DNA from 3 places in the Burkholderia sp. NLJ2 genome. Region 1 is predicted to be linked to each of the others. Evidence: riboswitches for the same ligand, from Rfam matches in the RefSeq annotation. Region 1 holds a riboswitch; each other region holds the start of a gene.

Region 1 (6,615 bases):
GCAGTGGCTGTCGTTGCCGATGATCATCGCGGGCATCGCGCTGATGGTCTGGGCGTATCGCCGTCGCGCGGCGAATGCGGCTGCGTGATGCAATACCGATGCGCGCGCAACTGGCGCGTGCATCGGCAACACGCATGCAAATAAAAAACGCCGGCCTTCGGGCCGGCGTTTCGCGTTTCTGACAGCCGCGCGTTGCGCGTTACTTCATCTGCACCGAGCCGTTGACGGTGACCGACACGGTCGCCTTGCCGCCTTCGACCGCGATCGGTGCGCTCATCTTCGCGCTGTCCATCGGCGCCGCGGCCATCGCCATCATGCGCGGGTACGGCTGCACGTTGCGGCCGCTGCCGACGTTGACATCGCGGATCGTATAGCTGCTGTAGCCGAACGCCTTCGCGGCTTCGTCCGCGCGGGCGCGGAACGACTTGATCGCGTCGGTTGTGAGCTTCTGCTCGGCCGTGCGCTGCGCTTCAGGCGACAGCGAGAACTCGACGTTCGCGACCTGCATCAGGTTCGACAGCTGGCCTGCAAGCTTCGACGCCGCGGCGAAATCGCGCGATTCGAGCGCGACCTCGGTACGGCCGCGCCATGCGGAGATCTTCCCGTCGCGATCGGTGCTCGGATACACGGAGAATGCGCCCGTGTGTGCGGAGACGCCCGAGACGCCCTTCGCCTGCGACAGCGCGGCATCGGCGCGCTGGTTCAGTGCGGACGTGAGGCTGCCCGGATCCTTGGCCTGCTGTTCGTAGAACAGCGTGATGTGGATGATGTCCTGCGGCACGTCGGCGCTGGCCTGCGACGAAAGCGACAGCACGCCCGCCGGTTCCGGAAAGTGCGGATTCGCGGTCTGCGCGTGTGCGGCGGGCGACGCGAGCGTCAGCGCGACGGGAACGGCGGCGGCGAGGGCGAGCGACAGCGCGAGTGCGGATTTCTTGGTCATTGTTGGGCTCCTTGTGCGAGGGCGCGCACGCGGATCACGCGTGCACGACGCGGGCGTACCGCGCAACGAAAAAAAACAGCCGGCCCGATAGGCCGACAGCGGTTGCTTAGGCTGCGCGAAAGACCCGCGAGTTCCGTGGCGGCCGCGCGTGCTGACGAGATTTGACCTTTGGCGCGCGCCTGCTGCGTGCGCCTACTTCATCAGCTTTTCGGTGATGAACCGCCATTCGGCGCGCGTGACTGGCGTGATCGACAGCCGGTTGCCGCGTGCGAGCACGCGCATGTCGGTGAGTTCGTCGTGTTCGCGCAGTGCGGCGAGCGGCACGAGCGGCGCCTTTTTCACATAGCGCACGTCGACGAGCAGCCAGCGCGGCGCGTCCTGCGTCGACTTCGGGTCGTAATAAGGGCTTTTCGGATCGAACTGCGTGGGATCGGGGTAGGGCGTCGACGACACTTCGGCGAGGCCTGCGATGCCCGGCTCGGGGCAGCTCGAGTGGTAGAACAGCACGCCATCGCCGATCTTCATCGTGTCGCGCATGAAATTGCGCGCCTGATAGTTGCGCACGCCGGTCCACGGCAGCGAGCGCTGCGGTGCGTTGGCGAGATCGTCGATGCTTGCTTCGTCCGGTTCGGACTTCATCAGCCAGTATTGCATGGATCGTGATCGACGCAGAAAGAGGCTGCTACAAAAGAAAACGGCACCGGGCTTTGCCCGATGCCGTTGGATAGGTCCCCGCCTTGGCCGCTAGGCCGGCATCCTGAACCTGAGGTTCAGAATTGGTCGCAGTTAGCAGCACTTCGGGTACATCAGACAGAGTGACGCGCGCGCCCGTGCTACAAATTTCCGCAACCGTGCACATGGCATTGGTTCAAGGAATATATGACCTTGGCGAACCAGGCAGGGAAGCTGACTGAACTGTGTTTCGATGCGCCAATTTGACCACCGTTGATCGCCGAGATCAAGGAGAATCGACGCATCGATTAAAACGTTACTGCGTCTCGTGCTGTGCGAGCACCGCGCCGAGCTGTTCGTTCATCTGGTGCATTGTACGACGGATTTCCTCCGCCGGAAATGCTTCACCGTGCCGCACGCTCGTTTGCAGCCGCAGCAATTCCGATGCGAGCGACAACGCCGCCATCACCGCGATGCGATCGGTGCCGCGTACCGAGCTGTTCGAGCGGATTTTCGACATTTCGGCGTCGACGCGCGCGACCGCCTCGAGCAGCGCCGCTTCGGTCTCGGCCGAACAGGCGAGACGATAGGCCTGACCGAGAATCGAGACTTCGATCTGCTTGGTGCTCATGCATGTTCTCCGTGGCTGGCCGCGTCATCGCCATCCGTACGCGCCTGCGCATCCAGCAGGTCGAGCTGGTTGTCGGCTTGTTCCGCGCTTTTCGAGCGCGGCAGCTTTTCGAGAATCGCGTTCAGTTTCACCTGCGCGTCGTCGATCTTTGCCGACAGCGTGTCGCGCTCGGCTGCGAGCGCATTGCGTTCGTCGCGCAGTTGCGCGAGTTCCGCACGGACCGTGTCCGCTTCCGCGCGCAATTGCGCGACCTGCTCCTCGAGCGCGAGCCGTTCCGAGTGATAGCGCTTGTTCAGCGAAATCAGACGGCCAATATTTTGAGATAAAGTTTCGAGTTCGTTGAGCATTTGCTGCGTCCTCTAAAGACCCAGCATTTTAGCGCGGAATAACGCGCAATCCGACATCTGTAACGTTTCCAGTCGTAACACCCCCGCTTCTTGCCGCGAATAGGCGCGTCCCGTGCGTGCCCGGACGCTTCCTTGACGCTCGCGCGAGCGGCTCCTAAACTGGCGCCGCCTCGGTGCTCGCGCGTGGAACGCGCGGTTAAACGGGAAGCAGGGCGCGGGCTCCGCCAGGAGACCGCCAACCTGCGCTGCCCCCGCAACGGTAAGCGGCCGCGTCCAGTGACGCAGGCCGGCTCGGGCGCGTTCCGCGTGCAGGTTTCGCACGCGGGCGCGGGCCACTGCGCGTCATCGCGCGGGAAGGCGAGCCGGTACGCCGCCAGCCCGGATACCGGCCGAGGCGGGGAGCCCTCACGGGCTTCGTGACGCGTGGCCTGCGGGGAGGCGGGGCGCGCAGTGCTTCACGGGATTTATCTTCATGCTGACCCCAATCGTCCGCACGGCGCTCGGCGCGCTCTGCGGATTGCCGCTGGCCGCCGCCGCGCAGACCGCGGCGAATGCCGATTCCGCGGCGTCCGCCGTACCCGCGGCAACGTCCACAGTGCCCGCGGCCCAGCCGGCCGCTGCAACCATGCTCGAACCGGTCGTCGTCACGGCGCAGCGCGCGCCGCAGGCGCTGGCCGACACGATTCCGCAAACCACCGTATTCGACGCGCAGGATATCGCCGCGCACCCGGGCGCCGACCTGCCGACGCTGCTCGCGCTCGCGCCCGGCGCGCAGATCGTGCGCAACGGCGGCCCGGGCGCGAGCGCGACGATGTTCCTGCGCGGCGCGGAGTCGACGCAGTCGCTCGTGCTGATCGACGGTGTGCGGGTCGATTCCGCGAGTCTCGGTGCCGCGCAACTGAGCCAGTTGCCGCTCGACCAGATCGAGCGCGTCGAGATCGTCAACGGCAACGTGTCGTCGCTGTACGGCTCGGGCGCGATCGGCGGCGTCGTGCAGGTGTTCACGAAGGACGGCGGCAATCATCCGCCGCGCTTCAACTTCGCGGTCGGCGTCGGCAGCTACGGCACACAGACACAGCAGGTCGGCGTATCGGGCCGGCTCGACAGCGACGGGAAGACGACGTTCAGCGTGTCGATCGCACGCGACAAGGACAACGGTTTTTCCGCGCTCGACCCGGCGAAGAAGCCGAACGCGAATCCGAATGCGAACGGCTACCTGAACGAGAGCATCACCGCGGCGCTGCGCCACCGCTTCAACGACCGCTGGGATGCGGGCGTCAGCTACTTCCAGTCGAACGGCAACAACAGCTACGACAATGCGTGGGGCGTGCCGACCGACCTGAACAACCTCTATTCGCGCGTGCAGCAGGTGCGTGCGTTCGCGAACGGCAAGCTGACCGACTGGTGGACCGCTCACCTGAGCGTCTCGACCGGCAACGATCGCAGCCAGTCGGCGTTGAACGGCGTCTACACCGATCACTTCAATACCGACAACCGCCAGTACACGTGGCAAAACGACTTCCGCATCGCGCCAGAACACCTGATCCAGGCCGGCTACGAGCGGCTCGACCAGCAGTTCATGTCGAATGCGTATGCCGCGCCGCAGCGTCACGTGAATTCCGGCTGGATCGGTTACTCGGGGCGCTTCGGCCGCCAGCAGTTCCAGGCGAACCTGCGCCGCGACCAGTACTCGGACTTCGGCGGCGCCAATTCCTACTATCTCGGCTACGGCCTCGAACTGACCGATCGCTGGAAGGTGACCGCGAGCTATTCGGACGCGTTCCGCGCGCCGAGCTTCAACGACCTCTATTACCCGATGGCCGGCAACCCGTCGATCCAGCCGGAGCGCAGCCATTCGATCGAGGCCGCGCTGCAGTACGCGTCCGATGCAGTGGGCGTGATGCGGCTCACCGCGTTCCAGACGCGCTATGCAAACCTGATCAACTATCGGCCCGACGGGAGCGGTTTCTACTATATTGCGCAGAACGTCGGCAGCGCGAAGGTGCAGGGGCTCGAAGGGTCGTGGCAGGGGCATGTCGGCGCGACCGACGTACGGGTTGCCGCCACGTTGCAGAACCCGGTCAACGAAACGCAGAATCAGGATCTCGACCGCCGCGCGCGACGTTTCGCGTCGATGGCCGTGAACCGCGCGTTCGGCGCGTGGCGCGTCGGCGGCGAATGGCTCGTGAGCGGCGCGCGTAACGATTCGGGCGGCGGGCGGCTCGGCGGCTACGGGATCGTCAACCTGTCCGCGCGCTACAACATCACGAAGTCGTGGTACGTCAGCGCGCGCATCGACAACCTGCTCGACAAGGACTACGAGCTTGCATATGCCTACAACACGCCGAAGCGCGGTGCCTATGTCACGCTCGGCTGGCAGCAGCAGTAAGCGGATGCGCCGCGCGTCGTGCGCGGGGCCGTGCGCGGCATGAGCGCCGCGCGCGCCGCCGCGATCTGGGCCGCGCTGGCCGCTGCGGTCGCGTTGCTGTTCGTCGCGTCGCTGTCGATCGGCAGCGTGCCGATGTCGCCGTGGCAGGCGCTCGCGTCGCTCGTGCCGCATGGCGGCGACGCGCTGTTCGCCGACATCGTCCGCACGCTGCGCCTGCCGCGCGCGCTCGCGGGTTTCGCATGCGGTGCGCTGCTCGCGCTTGCCGGTGCGCTGCTGCAGGTGCTGCTGCGCAACCCGCTCGCGGAACCGTACGTGCTCGGCGTGTCCGGCGGCGCGGCCGGGTTCGCGCTCGTCGCGATGATCGCGGGCGGTGCGTGGTGGCTCGTCGATGCGTCGGCGTTCGCGGGCTCGCTCGTGTCGGTCGCGCTCGTGCTCGGCCTCGCGCGCCGCGAGCTGTGGCGCGGCGATTCGCGCGACGCGTCGCCGCGGCTGCTGCTCACCGGTGTCGTGATCGCGGCAGGGTGGGGCGCGCTCGTCACGCTGCTGCTGTCGCTCGCGCCCGATGCGCGGCTGCGCGGGATCATCTTCTGGCTGACGGGCGACCTGAACGGCGTGACCGCGCCGTGGTTCGCATGGGGTGCGCTGCTGTTGGCCGCATGTGTTGCGCTGCCGGCTGCGCCGCAATTGAACGTGCTGCTGCGCGGCGACACGACCGCGCTCGCGCTCGGCGTGCCCGTCGCGCGCCTGCGTGTGCGGATCTATCTCGTCGCGTCGCTGGCCGCCGCGGCCGCGGTGACGACGGCCGGCACGATCGGCTTCGTCGGCCTCGTCGTGCCGCACGCGCTGCGGCTCGCGTTCGGCAACGACCAGCGCATGCTGCTGCCGGCCGCGATGCTTGCGGGCGGCGGCGGCGTGATGGCGGCCGACCTGCTCGCGCGCACCGCGATCGCGCCCGCGCAACTGCCGGTCGGCGTGATGACCGCGTTGATCGGCGTGCCGGTGTTCCTGTGGATGTTGCTGAGGAGACCGATGCGATGACGGGCACTGCACAGCACGCCGCTGCCGCCGGCAACGACATGGCCTGCGTGACCGTCGACCTGACGCTGAAGGCCGGCGCGCGCACACTGCTCGACGGTCTCACGCAGGCCTTCCGTCCCGGCGAAATCTGGTGCGTCGCGGGGCCGAACGGTGCGGGCAAGACGACGCTGCTCGCGACGCTCGCGGGGCTGCAGCCGCCAGCCGGCGGGCGCGTCGAGATCGACGGCCGGCCGCTCGTCGCATGGAAGCCTGCGCAGCTCGCGCAGCGCCGTGCGCTGATGCCGCAGCAACTGCACGATGCATTCAGCGCGACCGTGTTCGACACGGTGCTGCTCAATCGCTTTCCGTATCTCGGCGGCTGGGGCTGGGAGCGCGACGGCGACCGCGCGGCCGCGCGTGATGCGCTCGCGACGTTCGACCTTGCCGCACTTGAGTCGCGCGACGTGCTGTCGCTGTCGGGCGGCGAGCGGCAGCGGGTCGCGCTGGCCGCGACGCTGTGCCAGGATGCGCCGCTGATGCTGCTCGACGAGCCGCTCGCGCATCTCGACCTGCATCACCAGATCGACTGCCTGACCGCGCTGGCCGCGTGGCTCGACGC
Region 2 (6,615 bases), 940 kb from region 1:
CGACGAACACGTTGCCCGCGCGCCAGCCCGCGATAGTGAAACGCCCGTGGCGCAGCGTCGGATCGGCTTCGGGCGGGCCCCAGCGCGCGTTCAGCGCGTCGCGCACGGCCGCCGGCAGCCGCGCGAAACGCGCGACGTAATCGGCCAGCGCGAAACTCTGGAACGCCGGGCGCAGCGCATGCACGGCCGCGTCGTTGGTCACGCCTTCGGTGAGCCGCGCGATCAGCGCGTCGCCGTCGGGCGGCAGGTCGGCCAGCGCGTAACCCGCGTCGCGCAGCGCCGCGAGCACGCGCAGCGCGGACGCCGGCGTGTCGAGCCCGACGCCGTTGCCGATCCGCCCTTCGCTTTGCGGATAGTTCGCGAGGATCAGCGCGACGCGCTTGCTCGCGTTGTCGAGCGTGCGCAGCCGGCACCAGCCGCGCGCGAGCGCCGCGACGAACGCGATCCGCTCCGCGTCCGGCTGGTAGCGCACGACGTCGACCTCGGTATGCGGGCAGCGATACGCGAGCCCCTTGAAACTCACCGCGCGCGTGACGATGCGCCCGTCGACCTCGGGCAGCGCGATATGCATCGCGATGTCGCGCGCGTGCAGGCCCTGGTTGTCGGCGACCCACGCGTCGCGATTGCCGCCGGACAGGATCACCTGCAGCACCGGCGCGTCGCCGGCGAGCACGTCCGGCTCGGCGGCATCGATCGCGCCGGCCGCGAACGCGGTCGTGTTCAGCACGAGCGCGACGCCGTGCGTGTCGCACAGCTGCGTGATGACCTCGCGGCTCACCGCGTCCTTCAGCGATGTCACCGCGATCGGCAGCGGATTCAGCCCTTCCTGAACGAGCGCGTCGGCCAGCGCATCGAACACGGCCGTGTTCGCGGCCTGCCAGTGCGCGCGATAGAACAGGATCGCGACGACCGGCGCGCCGGGCGTCCAGCGCGGCCGCCAGTCGTCGACGCTCGCGCGGTCGCGCGCCGGGTGATACAGCGCGGCGGCCGGCAGCGGGCGCGGCAGCTCGGGTTCGTCGCCGAAGCCGAGCGTATGGAATGCGATGCTGCGCAGCAGCGCCTCGGCGTTGTGCACGCCGCCTTCGCGCAGGTAGCGCCACCACATCCGGCACAGGTCCGGCGCGACCGTGCTTTTCGCGACGAGGTTCGGATCTTCCTGCAGGTCGCCCGAGAACATCGCGAGCTGCTGGGCGCGCTTCGACGCAAGCGACACGGCCTGCTCGATCCCGTACGGCCAGTACGCTTCGCCGCCGAGATGATCGATCACGACCGTCTTCGCGTGGCGCAGCACGTCGTCGACATAGAAATCGACGGACGCCGGCTGCCGCAGGAACGTGACGTTCGCGAGCCGCACGCTCGGGAAGCCGGCCGGCAATTGCGGCACGACGCTCGCGAGCAGCGACAGCGTCGTGTCGGCCGAACTCAGGATCACGATGTCGGCCGGTTGCTGGTCGATCCGGACGACACCCTGCGTATCGTCGACGAAGCCGCCCGGCGTGGTGCGCAGCAGATGCATCGTGCGTTACGCCTGTTGCGGTTCGGCCGCGCACGCGGCGTCGAACGCGCGTTGCAGCGCGGCCGCGTCGAGATCCTCGCCGATCAGCACGAAGCGGCTCGCGCGCGTTTCGCCGTCCTGCCAGCGACGGTCGAAGTAGCTGTCGAAGCGGCGGCCGACGCCCTGGATCACGAGCCGCATCGGCGCGCCGGGCAGCGCGGCGAAGCCTTTCGCGCGGTAGATCGTGTGCGCTTCGACGACACGCTGCAGCGCGGCGATCGTCGCTTCGCGCGAGCCCGCGTCGCCCGACACGACCACCGAGTCGAAGTCGTCGTGATGGTGGTCGTGATCGCCGTCGTCGGCCGAGCCGTGATGGTCGTGGCGCAGGTGGATCGTTTCCTCCGACGCCGATTCGAGCCCGAGCAGCATGGCGAGGTCGAGCTCGCCGCGCGTCGCGCGCACGATCTTCACCTGCGGCGGGATCTCGTCGCGGATCGCGGTTTCGATCTGCGCGAACTGCGCGTCGCCGACGAGATCGGCCTTGTTCACGATCACGAGGTCGGCGGACGACAGCTGGTCGGCGAACAGTTCGTGCAGCGGCGATTCGTGGTCGAGGTTCGGATCGGCGCGGCGTTGCGCGTCGACGGCCTGCGGGTTTTCCGCGAACTGGCCGCTCGCGGCGGCCGGCCCGTCGACGACGGTCACAACCGCGTCGACCGTGAAGCTGTTGCGGATCGTCGGCCAGTTGAACGCCTGCACGAGCGGCTTCGGCAGCGCGAGCCCCGATGTCTCGATCAGCACGTGGTCGATGTCCGCGCGGCGCTCGACGAGCGCTTCCATCACCGGATAGAACTCTTCCTGCACGGTGCAGCACAGGCAGCCGTTCGCGAGTTCGTAAAGCTGGCCCGACGCTTCGTCCTGCGCGCCTTCTGTCTCCTCGCAGCCGATGCCGCAGCCCTTGAGGATTTCGCCGTCGATGCCGAGTTCGCCGAACTCGTTGACGATCACCGCGATGCGGCGGCCTTCGGCGTGCTGCAGGATGTGGCGCATCAGCGTCGTCTTGCCGCTGCCGAGAAAGCCCGTGACGATCGTGACGGGCAGCTTGCGTAGGGTCATGGAATATCCAGGTTCGTAAGGGGAGTCAGGCAGAGATCGTCACGTCGATCTCGTCGTAGCGCTTTAACCGGTAGATCAGGGCCGACACGAGCCAGCATGCGAGGAACAGGCCGATCACGACATAGCCGAGCATGCCGAAGTGCGACGCCACCATCGACGCGAAGTCCCACACCGGGCCCTGCAGCGACAGCTTGTCCGCGAGCAGCGCGAGCACCTCGATGCCGCCGATCAGCGCGGCGACCAGCACCGACACGAAGGTGATCGTCATGTTGTAGTAGATCTTGCGGATCGGCCGCACGTACGCCCAGCGATACGCGCCCATCATCAGGATGCCGTCGGTCGTGTCGACCAGCGTCATGCCGGCGGTGAACAGCATCGGCAGCGCCATCACGGACCAGAACGACAGACCGCCCTGCACCTGTGCCGCCGAGATGCCGAACAGCGCGATCTCGGTCGCCGTGTCGAAGCCGAAACCGAACAGGAACCCGACCGGATACAGGTGCCAGCTGCGCGACACGAGCCGGAACAGCGGACGGAACAGGCGCGCGAGCACGCCGCGCTGGTTCAGCAGCAGGTCGAGATCGGCGTCGACGATCGGTTCGCCGCGCTGCGCGGCGCGAAACGTCCGGTAGACGGAAATCAGGATCAGCAGGTTCGCGATCGCGAGCACCAGCAGGAAGAACGCCGACACGCTCGTGCTGATCACGCCGCCCCACGCTTTCATGCTCTCGAAGCGCGCAAGCGACGCGGCCGTGAGCGTGACCACGACCGACATCACGATCACCACCGTCGAATGGCCGAGCGAGAAGAACAGGCCGGCGCCGAGCGGGCTGCGGCCCTCCTGCATCAGCTTGCGCGTAACGTTGTCGATGGCCGCGATGTGGTCGGCGTCGACCGCATGGCGCAGCCCGAACACGTACGCGAGCAGCGCCGTGCCGAGCAGCACGGGCTGGCCGTGGAAGGCGGCGAACGCCCAGATCCACGCGCCTGCGTTGAAGGCGATCAACAACGAATAGATGGCGATGATCTTGCCGCGCAGCCCGGACGGACTGTCGTTGAACAGGCGAAACAGCGAATCGAGCATGACGCTCCCTTGCGAACGGTCGACATGAAGAATGCCAACACGGCCGTCGCTGCGCGGCCCCGCGCGGTCCGGCCCTTCATCGCGCCGGATCATGCGCACTCGCGCAGGCGGTCGGACGACGGGAATCGGGAAACGCTCGGGTGTCGGGCACGCTGCGGCCGTGGACGATGCGCCGCCTCCCCGCGGCGCTGAACCCCAACGTTTAGGCCGGTATCCGGGCTGGCGAACACGCCGCTTCGCCTTCCCGGATGCGCAGGACATCCAGTGGCGGTCGTCCGCATGCGCGCGGCATGCGGCGAAGCGGCGCTGCATCGCGGCGGGCACGATGCGTTCGCTTACCGTTGCGGGGGCAGCACAGGTTGGCTCGACTGCGACGCAGGCAGGCTCCCTGTTTCCCGTTTAACTGCGCGCGCCGGAGGGCACGCGCGAGCACCAAAACGCGTGCGAGTGTAGGCGCCGGGGGCGGGAGCGTCAAGGCGGCTCGGGCGGCCGAACGGCGTCTTGCATGGCCGCCGCGCCACGCCGGAGGCCGCTTCCGGCATCGGCGAAGCGGGTTCGCGCGGGCGGATCGCTGTGCTATCGTAGCGCCGCGTTCGGTGCTCGCATGCGCATTCCGCGCATGCAGTTAAACGGGAAACAGGAGGCGGACGACCGCCCGGCCTGTGCTGTCCCCGCAACGGTACGCCGCCCGCGCGACGCGCTTCCCCGCGCACGCGCCCATGCCGCCCACGATGCCACTGCCCGTCAGCCGGGCGGGAAGGCTGCGGCCTGGCAAGCGGCCAGCCCGGATACCGGCCGACGCAAGGGGCGAGCCCGACGCTCGCCGAACGCCCGATCCGCGGGGGACGGATGGGGTGCGCATTCCGCCCGCGTTCGCGCGGGCTTCGCCCGATCCGTTATGCGTTGCCTGTTCGACGGCCGCCGATGTGCCGCCCGCCTGCCCCTTCCCACTGTTTCGACACGGTGCGCGCCGTGCCGCGCGCAATGAGCCGCGCCTGGCTCATCGGCGCCGGCCCCGGCGACGCCGACCTGCTGACGCTCAAGGCCGTGCGCGCGATCGGCGCGGCGGACGTGCTGCTCGTCGACGATCTCGTGAACCCCGACGTGCTGCGCCATGCGCGCGCCGACCCGCACATCGAGCATGTCGGCAAGCGCGGCGGTCATGCGTCGACGCCGCAGGAAGCGATCGTCGCCGCGATGCTCGCGCACCTGCGCGCCGGCCGCAGCGTCGCGCGGCTCAAGGGCGGCGATCCGTTCGTGTTCGGCCGCGGCGGCGAGGAACTGGCCGCGCTCGGCGCGGCCGGTTTTCCGGTCGAGGTCGTGAACGGCATCACCGCGGGCATTGCCGCACCGGCCGCGCTCGGCATTCCGGTCACGCAGCGCGGCGCCGCGCAGGGCGTGATCTTCGTCACGGGCCACGGCGCGGGCGCCGACGAACCCGACTGGCGCGCGCTGGCGGCCACGCGCATGACGATCGTGATCTACATGGGCATCCGCCGGCTCGACGCGATCGCGGCGGCGCTGCGTGATGGCGGCCTGCCCGGCGATACGCCGTGCGCGGCGATCGAGAACGCGACGCGCCCCGAACAGCGGCACGTGCTCGCGACGCTCGACACCGTCGTCGAACGCGTCGGCGCGACCGGCATCGGTTCGCCGGCGATCGTCGTGATCGGCCGCGTCGCGGCGCTGGCCGGCGATCCCACGGTGCGTGCCGCGCTCGGCGGCGGCGCATGATGCGCGTCGCGCTCGGCGTCGGTTTCCGCGCGGGCGTGACGGCCGCGCAACTCGATGCTGCGATCCGTGCGGCGCTGGCGCTTTATTCGGCCGCCGAACCCGCGCTCGTCGCGACACTCGCCGACAAGGCGCGTGCCCGCGCGCTGCGCACGCTGTGCGCGCGACGCGGCTGGCCGCTCGTCGCGTTCGACGCGACGCAGCTTGCGAGCCGCCCGGAACTGGCCGCGAGCGGCCCGTCGGACGCCGCGCTCGCGCGCTTCGGCGTCGCGGGCGTGGCCGAGCCGTGCGCGCAGCTCGCGGCGCCGCACGGCCGGCTGCTGGGCCCCAAATCCATCCGGGACGGCGTGACGGTCGCACTCGCCGGCCCGCTCTGAACCTTTTGTTTCGCTTTCGACAGGACGATTCCCGATGAAGACCGATTCCGAATCCCATCAGCGGATGGCCGAACGCCGCCGTGCCGGCCACGAGAAGAAACAGGCCGCCGCCACCCATGAAAAAGGCCTGCTGATCGTCCACACCGGTAACGGCAAGGGCAAGAGCACGGCCGCGTTCGGCATGGCCGTACGCGTGCTCGGCCACGGCATGCGGCTCGGCGTCGTGCAGTTCATCAAGGGCGCGCTGCACACGTCCGAGCGCGACTTCCTCGGCGCGGTCGCGGAATGCGACTTCGTGACGATGGGCGACGGCTATACGTGGAACACGCAGAACCGCGACGCCGACATCGCGACCGCGCGCAAGGGCTGGGACGAAGCGCGCCGGATGATCGAAAGCGGCGACTACCGGATGGTGATCCTCGACGAGCTGAACACCGTGCTGAAGTACGAATACCTGCCGCTCGACGAAGTGCTCGCGACGCTCGTCGCGCGTCCGGAGTCGGTGCATGTGGTCGTCACCGGGCGGCACGCGCCCGATGCGCTGATCGATGCGGCCGATCTCGTCACCGAAATGCGGCTGGTCAAGCATCCGTACAAGGAGCAAGGCGTGAAGGCGCAGCGCGGCGTGGAGTTCTGAGCGTGTCGTCCTGCCCCGCACTGTTCGTCAGCGCGCCCGCGTCCGGCCAGGGCAAGACGTCGGTGACGGCCGGCCTCGCGCGGCTGCACCGCCGGCTCGGCCGCCGCGTGCGCGTGTTCAAGACCGGGCCCGATTTTCTCGATCCGATGCTGCTCGAACGCGCGAGCGGCGCGCC
Region 3 (6,615 bases), 910 kb from region 1:
GCTTGCGCCGCATGCCGCAGGCGCGTCTCGATCACGTCCCACGGCTTCAGGTTGTCCGACAGCGAGATCGCGCAGAAGTCGTGGCCGAGCGGTGCGCCGGCTTGCGCGGCCGTCGCGAGCGACGCCGATATGCCGGGTTCCACGCGCAGGTCGACTTTCGCCCATTGCGGGTCGCGCGCTTCGTCGAGCGCTTCGAGCACGGCCGCGGCCATCGCGAACACGCCGGGGTCCCCCGACGACACGACCGCGACGCGGCGGCCTTCGGCCGCGAGCTCGAACGCATGGCGCGCGCGCTGCATCTCTTCGCGATTGTCGGTGCCGTGCACGCGCTGGTCCGCCCGGAACGGGCCGGCCATGTTCACGTAGGTCGTGTAGCCGAGGATGTCGGTTGCTTGCGCGAGCGCGGCGCGCGCGGCCGGCGTGAGCCACGCGGCGCCGCCCGGGCCGAGGCCGAGCACCGTCAGGCGGCCGCGCGCACGGCCGAGCGTGGCGGGATCGACCGGATGCGACGCGACCGCGCACGCGAGGCCGTTCGATGCTGCGCGCAACGTGTGCGCGACGCGCAATGCGCGGCCGAGCAGCGTGGCCGCATCGGCTTCCGCGTGAGGATCGACATCGACGAAGCGCAGCGGCACGCCGAGCGTTTGCGACGTTTCCTCCAGCGCTGCTTCGCCAATCTCCGATGCCGGCGCAACGATGGCCGCGAGCGCCAGCCGCGCGAGGCCTTGTGCGTCGAGCGCGGCTTCGATGCGCGCGGCGAGCGCGTCGTCCGCGTGCACGGTTTGCGCATCGACGCCGACCACGACGCTGCGCGGATGGATCACGAGTTCGTCTTGCGTGCCGCGCCAGGCATCGGGCGTCACGCGGATCGCATGCGCTGCCGCGTCGTCGCGCGGCAGCGCGACATCGTCGAGCCACGGCGCCGCGCCGTCGATGCGCGTCGACGCGCCCGCGAGCAGGTCGGACACGAAACGCTTGCCCTGCGCGAGATCCGCGAGCGCATAACCTTCGGGCGGATTGAGCACGCACGCGCCGAAGCGCAGTTCGCCGCTCGTCGTGATCGCCGGCGCGACGCCGAGCCAATCGGCCAGTTCGCGCGCGATCACGTTGACGCCCGTCAGCCCGCCGAGCAGCGGCACGACGGCCGAACCGTCCTCCGCGACCGCGAGCACCGGCGGCTCCACGCCCTTGTCGGCCAGCGCGGGCGCGAGGCAGCGAATCACGATGCCGGCTGCGCACAGCGCGACGATCGGCAAGCCGCGCGCATACAGTTCGCGCAGGTGTGCGCCGAGTTCGTCGAATGGCTCGTCGGCATCGACGCGCGACGCGAGCCCGTGCACGCGGGCGCCCGAGTAGCGGGCCTGGATGCGCCGCGCAGTGTCGAGCGCACCGGCGCCGAGAATCACGATCGCAGGCGGAGTCGTCATCCTTGCCATTTTTCCCCCGGCACGACGAGCAGCGAGAAATACGGCGACGCCATCGGGTCGACTTCGTCGAGCGGCACGATACGCTGGCTCGCCATCGTCGCGCGCTCGACGTACAGCGCGCGCTTCGCGAGCCCGAGTTCGTCGAGCACGCGCCGCACCTTGTCGAAATTGCGGCCGAGCTTCATCACGACGGCCGCGTCGGCCTGCGCGAGCCGCGCGCGCAGCTCGTGCTCGGGCAGCACGCCCGACAGCACCGACAGGCTCTGGTTGCGATAGACGAGCGGCTGGCCGAGCACGGCCGCGCCGCCGAGCATCGAACACACGCCCGGGATGACCTCGGTGTCGTAGCGCGGCGCGAGGCGGTCGTGCAGGTACATGTACGAGCCGTAGAAGAACGGATCGCCCTCGCAGATCACCGCGACGTCGCGGCCCGCGTCGAGATGTGCCGCGACGATTTCGGCGGCCGTATCGTAGAAGTCGGCGATCACCGTCTCGTAGCAAAGCGGCGGCGGCAGCGCTTCGGTCGTCACCGGATAGACGAGCGGCAGTTGCGTCTGCGTGTCGAGCAGGTGTGCTTCGACGATGCCGTACGCATTGCCTTTCTTGCCCTTCGCGACGAAATACGCGACCACGGGTGCGGCCTGCAGCACGCGCAGCGCCTTGATCGTCATCAGTTCAGGGTCGCCGGGGCCGACGCCGACCCCGAACAGGCGTCCACGCGCGGTCGTCATTCGACCTCCGTCGCGAGCGCGTTGACCGCGGCGGCGGCCATCGCGCTGCCGCCGCGCCGGCCGAGCAGCGCGACGTACGGCACGCCGCGGCTGTCGGCGTCGAGCATCGCCTTCGATTCGGCCGCGCCGATGAAGCCGACCGGGAACCCGAGGATCAGCGCGGGGCGCGGCGCGCCGGCATCGATCATGTCGAGCAGGTGGAACAGCGCGGTCGGCGCGTTGCCGATCACGACGACGCTGCCCGTGAGATGCGGGCGCCACAGTTCGAGCGCGGCGGCCGAGCGCGTGTTGCCGAGATGCCGCGCAAGATCGGGCACCTCCGGCTCGCCGAGCGTGCAGATCACGGGATTGCCCGCCGGCAGCCGTGCGCGCGTGATGCCTTCGGCAACCATCTTCGCATCGCACAGGATCGGCGCGCCGGCCGCGAGCGCCGTGCGGCCCGCAGTGCCGGCGCCGGCCGAGAAGCGCAGGTCGTAGACGACATCGACCATCCCGCACGCGTGGATCACGCGCACCGCGAGTTTCTCGAGATCGGGCGGGACCTGCGACAGGTCGGCCTCGGCGCGGATCGTCGCGAACGACTGGCGGTAGATTTCCTGTCCGTCGCGAATGTAGTCAAGCATCGGTGGTGGTGTCCTGGCTATGCCGTGCGCCCGTGAGGCGGGCCGCGGCCTGGTCAATCGTCAGATGGCGCGCGAGCGGGGCGCCGAGGCCCGCGGCGGCGTCGCGCCGGTAAAGGTCGTAGTGCGCGGGCGCAACCGCGACGAGCGTGTGCGTCGCGGGATGCGGCAGCGCGCAATGGCGCTCGCAGCCGGTCAGGTGCACGTCGACCGGATGGCCGAGGCGCGCGGCAAGCGCGAGCGCGTCGTGTTTCGTGTCCGCGTGCGCTTTCGCGCAGCCCGCGCTGCCGGTGCACGCGACGAGCGTCGCAAGCGGGTCCGACGATGTACACACGAGGCCGAGCGATGCGAGCGCATCGAGCGTGGCCGGTGCGCGTGCGTGCGACACGCCGTGGATGAACACGCCTTGCCACGGCGTCATCGACAGCGTGCCGTCGCCGTCTGTTTCAGCCAATGCGGCGAGCCGTTCCAGTTGCGTCGCGTCGAGCCGCCCGAGCGCGAATTGCGCGCCGATGCTGCAACGCGCTGCGTCGAGCGACGGACGCGCGCCGAAACGCAGTGCGGAATCGGAATGCATGCGCCGCCAGCCGGCGAGCGCGGGATCGGCCGCGAGCGGAAAGGGCAGGTAGTGCTGCGCGCGTTCGAGCAACACGCGTTCGCCGCACGTCGCCGTCGCGAGCAGCGCACGCATCCGCGTGACGTCGGCCGGCGCGAGATCGAGGAACGCAAGCAGCAGTCCGCGGACGAGCGCAACGCTCTGGTCGGGCGACACATCGACCGCAGCAGGCGTATCGTCGAATGCAATCGGCGGGCAGCCGGCCAGCCCGGCCGCGATGCGCACCGCGCCGTCGTCGCGGCGCCATGCGGCAAGCCAGATGTCGTGCGGATGATCGAGCGCCGCGACCGATTCGCCGCCGTCGAGCTGGATCGAGAATTTCGGCGACAGTTCGCCGCGACGCGGCTCGCTTGCCAGCATGTCGAGCAGCGGAACGGCGAGCGCGCGGCTGTCGACGAGCGCGGCGGGGTCGTGCCCGGCGAGCGGGCTGAGCATCACGTTGCGGACGTCGTCGCTCGCGGCGAGCGCGGCCGCATTGGCAGTTGAATCCGCGGTCGAGTTCGCGGTGGCATCGGCGCGCGGGCCAAGCCCCGCGTCGAGCAACGCGCGTGTCAGCGCGTCGGCCGCGCCGTCGCGAATGCCGCGCAGCTGGAGATTCGCACGATTGGTCGCGTCGATCGCGCCGGAGCCGTATGCGCGCGCGGCGGCGGCGATCGCGCGTGCCTGGCCCGCGTCGAGCCGGCCGCCCGGCAGCTTGATCCGGCACAGCCCGCCGTCGGCGGCCGCAACGACGCGCATGAGCCCCGGGCAGGCCGAAGGGCGCACGACAGGCGACGCAGGAATCGAATCGGGGGCGGAACTCAACGGGGTACCGGGACAGTGTCGCGCCGCGGCCAACGCATCGGTACACCCCGCCCGACGCCGACTGGCACGCACGCACTTTCTGGCCGGCAGGTCTCCTGGCTGACAGGTCGGCGCCGGCTCCCGGCCTTCCCGGTCGAACCAGTGGCGTGAGGGGGGAAATCGGCTCGCTGTCTACAGTTGCGGGGGCAGCCACAGCGGCGCGCGGCGCGCCCTGTGTTCCCTCTTCGGCCCCGAGGGGCACCGGCGAACGAACGGCCGTAGGATACCCGATTTCGACTGCGGTTCGCGACCGGAAAGCCGTTCGCGACGGGCGAAACGGACGACGGCCCGGCGCCGGCGAGCCGGCAGATGAAACGCGGGATGGAACACGGTACCATGCCGTCTTTCGCAATGCGGACGGCTGCGCCGGCCCTTTTACGGCTGCGCGGCGACACGATGGAATCGAACGATGGGGAAGGGTGCATGACGGCGTGGCTGACGGTAGTGGGCATCGGCGACGACGGTTACGCGGGGCTCGGCCGCAGCGCGCGGCGCGCGTTGCTCGACGCGACGCTCGTCGTCGGCGCGACGCGGCATCTCGACATGCTGCCCGCGCGGCTGCCGGCCGCGCGCGAAACGTGGCCGTCGCCGTTCGACATCGCGGGCGTGCTCGCCCGCCGCCCGTCGCCCGTCTGCGTGCTCGCGAGCGGCGACCCGATGCTGTTCGGCGTCGGCGCCACGCTCGCGCGCCAGCTTTCCCCCGACGAATGGCGCGTACTGCCCGCGCCGTCGTCGCTGTCGCTCGCGGCCGCGCGCCTCGGTTGGGCGCTGCAGGACGTCGGTGCGGTATCGCTCGTCGGCCGTCCGCTCGCGACGCTCGCGCGTCACCTGCTGCCGGGCCGGCGCCTGTTCGTGCTGAGCGCCGACGGCCGCACGCCGGCCGCCGTCGCGGCCGAACTCGCCGCACGCGGCTTCGGGCCGACGCGCATCAGCGTATTCGAACATCTGGGCGGCCCGCTCGAGCGGCGCCTCGACGGCCTCGCGCAAGACTGGAACGTCGACGAAACGGCCGCGCTCAATCTCGTCGCGCTCGACTGCCAGGCCGGCCCGGATGCGCCGCGCCGCGCGCTCACGCCCGGCTTGCCCGACGATGCGTACCGCCACGACGGCCAGCTCACCAAGCGCGACCTGCGCGCGATGACGCTCGGACGCCTCGCGCCCGCGCCCGGCGAGCTGCTGTGGGACGTCGGCGCCGGCAGCGGCTCGATCGGCATCGAATGGATGCGCGCGCATCCGTCATGCCAGGCGATCGCGATCGAAGCGCATGCGGAGCGGCAGCGCTTCATCGAGCACAACCGCGACGCGCTCGGCGTGCCGGGCCTGCAACTCGTCGCGGGCCGCGCGCCCGATGCGCTCGCCGGGCTCGCCGCGCCGGACGCGGTCTTCATCGGCGGCGGTGCGACGGCGCCCGGCGTGCTCGACGCGTGCTGGTCGTCGCTGAAGCCTGGCGGCCGGCTGGTCGCGAACGCGGTCACGCTGCAGGGCGAGATGGCGCTTGCCGCATGGCGCGACGCGCACGGCGGCACACTCACGCGCGTGTCGCTCGCGCATGCAGAGCCGCTCGGCCGCTTTGACACATGGCGGCAGCCGTTGCCGGTCACGCTGTACGATGTTCGCAAGCCCGACGCGGCCGCCATGGCCGGACCGTCGAACCTGACGAACGAAACGGACGCGTGATGCGCGACGAAACCCCCGAACAGCACGCTCCGCTGCGCTTCGGCTATACGACCGGCAGCTGCGCGACCGCGACATCGCTCGCAGCCGCGCGCCTGCTGCTCGCGGGCCACGCGGACGATGCCGTCGAGATCGTGCTGCCGAAGGGGCAGCGCGTGATGATGCGGCTCGAGTTCTGCCGGACCACGGCCGACGGCGCCGAAGCCGGCACGATCAAGGATGCCGGCGACGATCCGGACGTCACGCACGGCGCGCTGATCTTCGCGCGCGTTGCGCTTGCGGCGGCGCCCGGCGTGCGTTTTCACGCGGGGCCGGGCGTCGGCACGGTCACGCGTGCGGGGCTGACGCTGGCGGTCGGTGAACCGGCGATCAACCCGGTGCCGCGCCAGATGATGACGACGCACCTCGACGCGCTGGCGGCCGAGCATGGCTACATGGGCGGCTTCGACGTGACGATCGGCGTGGAAGGCGGCGAAGCGCTCGCGCTGAAGACGATGAACCCGCGCCTGGGTATCGTCGGCGGGCTGTCGATTCTCGGGACGACCGGCATCGTGCGGCCGTTCTCGTGCTCGGCGTATATCGCTTCGATCCACCAGGGCATCGACGTCGCGCGCGCAAACGGCATCCAGCATATCGCCGCGTGCACGGGCAATACGAGCGAAGACGCGATGCGTGCGCACTACCACCTGCCCGACATGGCGCTG

What was found. A riboswitch is a leader RNA that binds a small molecule or an ion and turns the genes downstream of it on or off. The one in region 1 is predicted to bind cobalamin.
Region 2: it holds a riboswitch for cobalamin, as region 1 does, so the genes downstream of both, cobA (uroporphyrinogen-III C-methyltransferase) here and R9B84_RS12845 (TonB-dependent receptor domain-containing protein) in region 1, are expected to answer to the same signal.
Region 3: it holds a riboswitch for cobalamin, as region 1 does, so the genes downstream of both, cobG (precorrin-3B synthase) here and R9B84_RS12845 (TonB-dependent receptor domain-containing protein) in region 1, are expected to answer to the same signal.

The regions. Positions count from the first base shown of each region.
Region 1 is NZ_CP137808.1:2,792,072-2,798,686, reverse strand. Features, by position in the region: gene lgt (prolipoprotein diacylglyceryl transferase) at 1-88, shown strand, start outside; gene R9B84_RS12870 (SIMPL domain-containing protein) at 200-940, opposite strand; gene R9B84_RS12865 (EVE domain-containing protein) at 1,133-1,594, opposite strand; RNA gene ssrS (6S RNA) at 1,666-1,847, opposite strand; gene R9B84_RS12855 (cell division protein ZapA) at 1,929-2,243, opposite strand; gene R9B84_RS12850 (ATPase) at 2,240-2,590, opposite strand; cobalamin riboswitch at 2,745-2,998, shown strand; gene R9B84_RS12845 (TonB-dependent receptor domain-containing protein) at 3,063-4,979, shown strand; gene R9B84_RS12840 (FecCD family ABC transporter permease) at 5,019-6,017, shown strand; gene R9B84_RS12835 (ABC transporter ATP-binding protein) at 6,014-6,615, shown strand, end outside.
Region 2 is NZ_CP137808.1:1,855,061-1,861,675, reverse strand. Features, by position in the region: gene cobN (cobaltochelatase subunit CobN) at 1-1,516, opposite strand, end outside; gene cobW (cobalamin biosynthesis protein CobW) at 1,523-2,611, opposite strand; gene R9B84_RS08490 (HoxN/HupN/NixA family nickel/cobalt transporter) at 2,637-3,695, opposite strand; cobalamin riboswitch at 3,884-4,147, opposite strand; cobalamin riboswitch at 4,272-4,509, shown strand; gene cobA (uroporphyrinogen-III C-methyltransferase) at 4,620-5,429, shown strand; gene R9B84_RS08480 (cobalamin biosynthesis protein) at 5,426-5,803, shown strand; gene cobO (cob(I)yrinic acid a,c-diamide adenosyltransferase) at 5,838-6,440, shown strand; gene R9B84_RS08470 (cobyrinate a,c-diamide synthase) at 6,443-6,615, shown strand, end outside.
Region 3 is NZ_CP137808.1:1,877,449-1,884,063, forward strand. Features, by position in the region: gene cobJ (precorrin-3B C(17)-methyltransferase) at 1-1,427, opposite strand, end outside; gene R9B84_RS08580 (precorrin-2 C(20)-methyltransferase) at 1,424-2,158, opposite strand; gene R9B84_RS08585 (precorrin-8X methylmutase) at 2,155-2,781, opposite strand; gene cobG (precorrin-3B synthase) at 2,774-4,132, opposite strand; cobalamin riboswitch at 4,267-4,458, opposite strand; gene cbiE (precorrin-6y C5,15-methyltransferase (decarboxylating) subunit CbiE) at 4,661-5,914, shown strand; gene R9B84_RS08600 (cobalt-precorrin-5B (C(1))-methyltransferase) at 5,914-6,615, shown strand, end outside.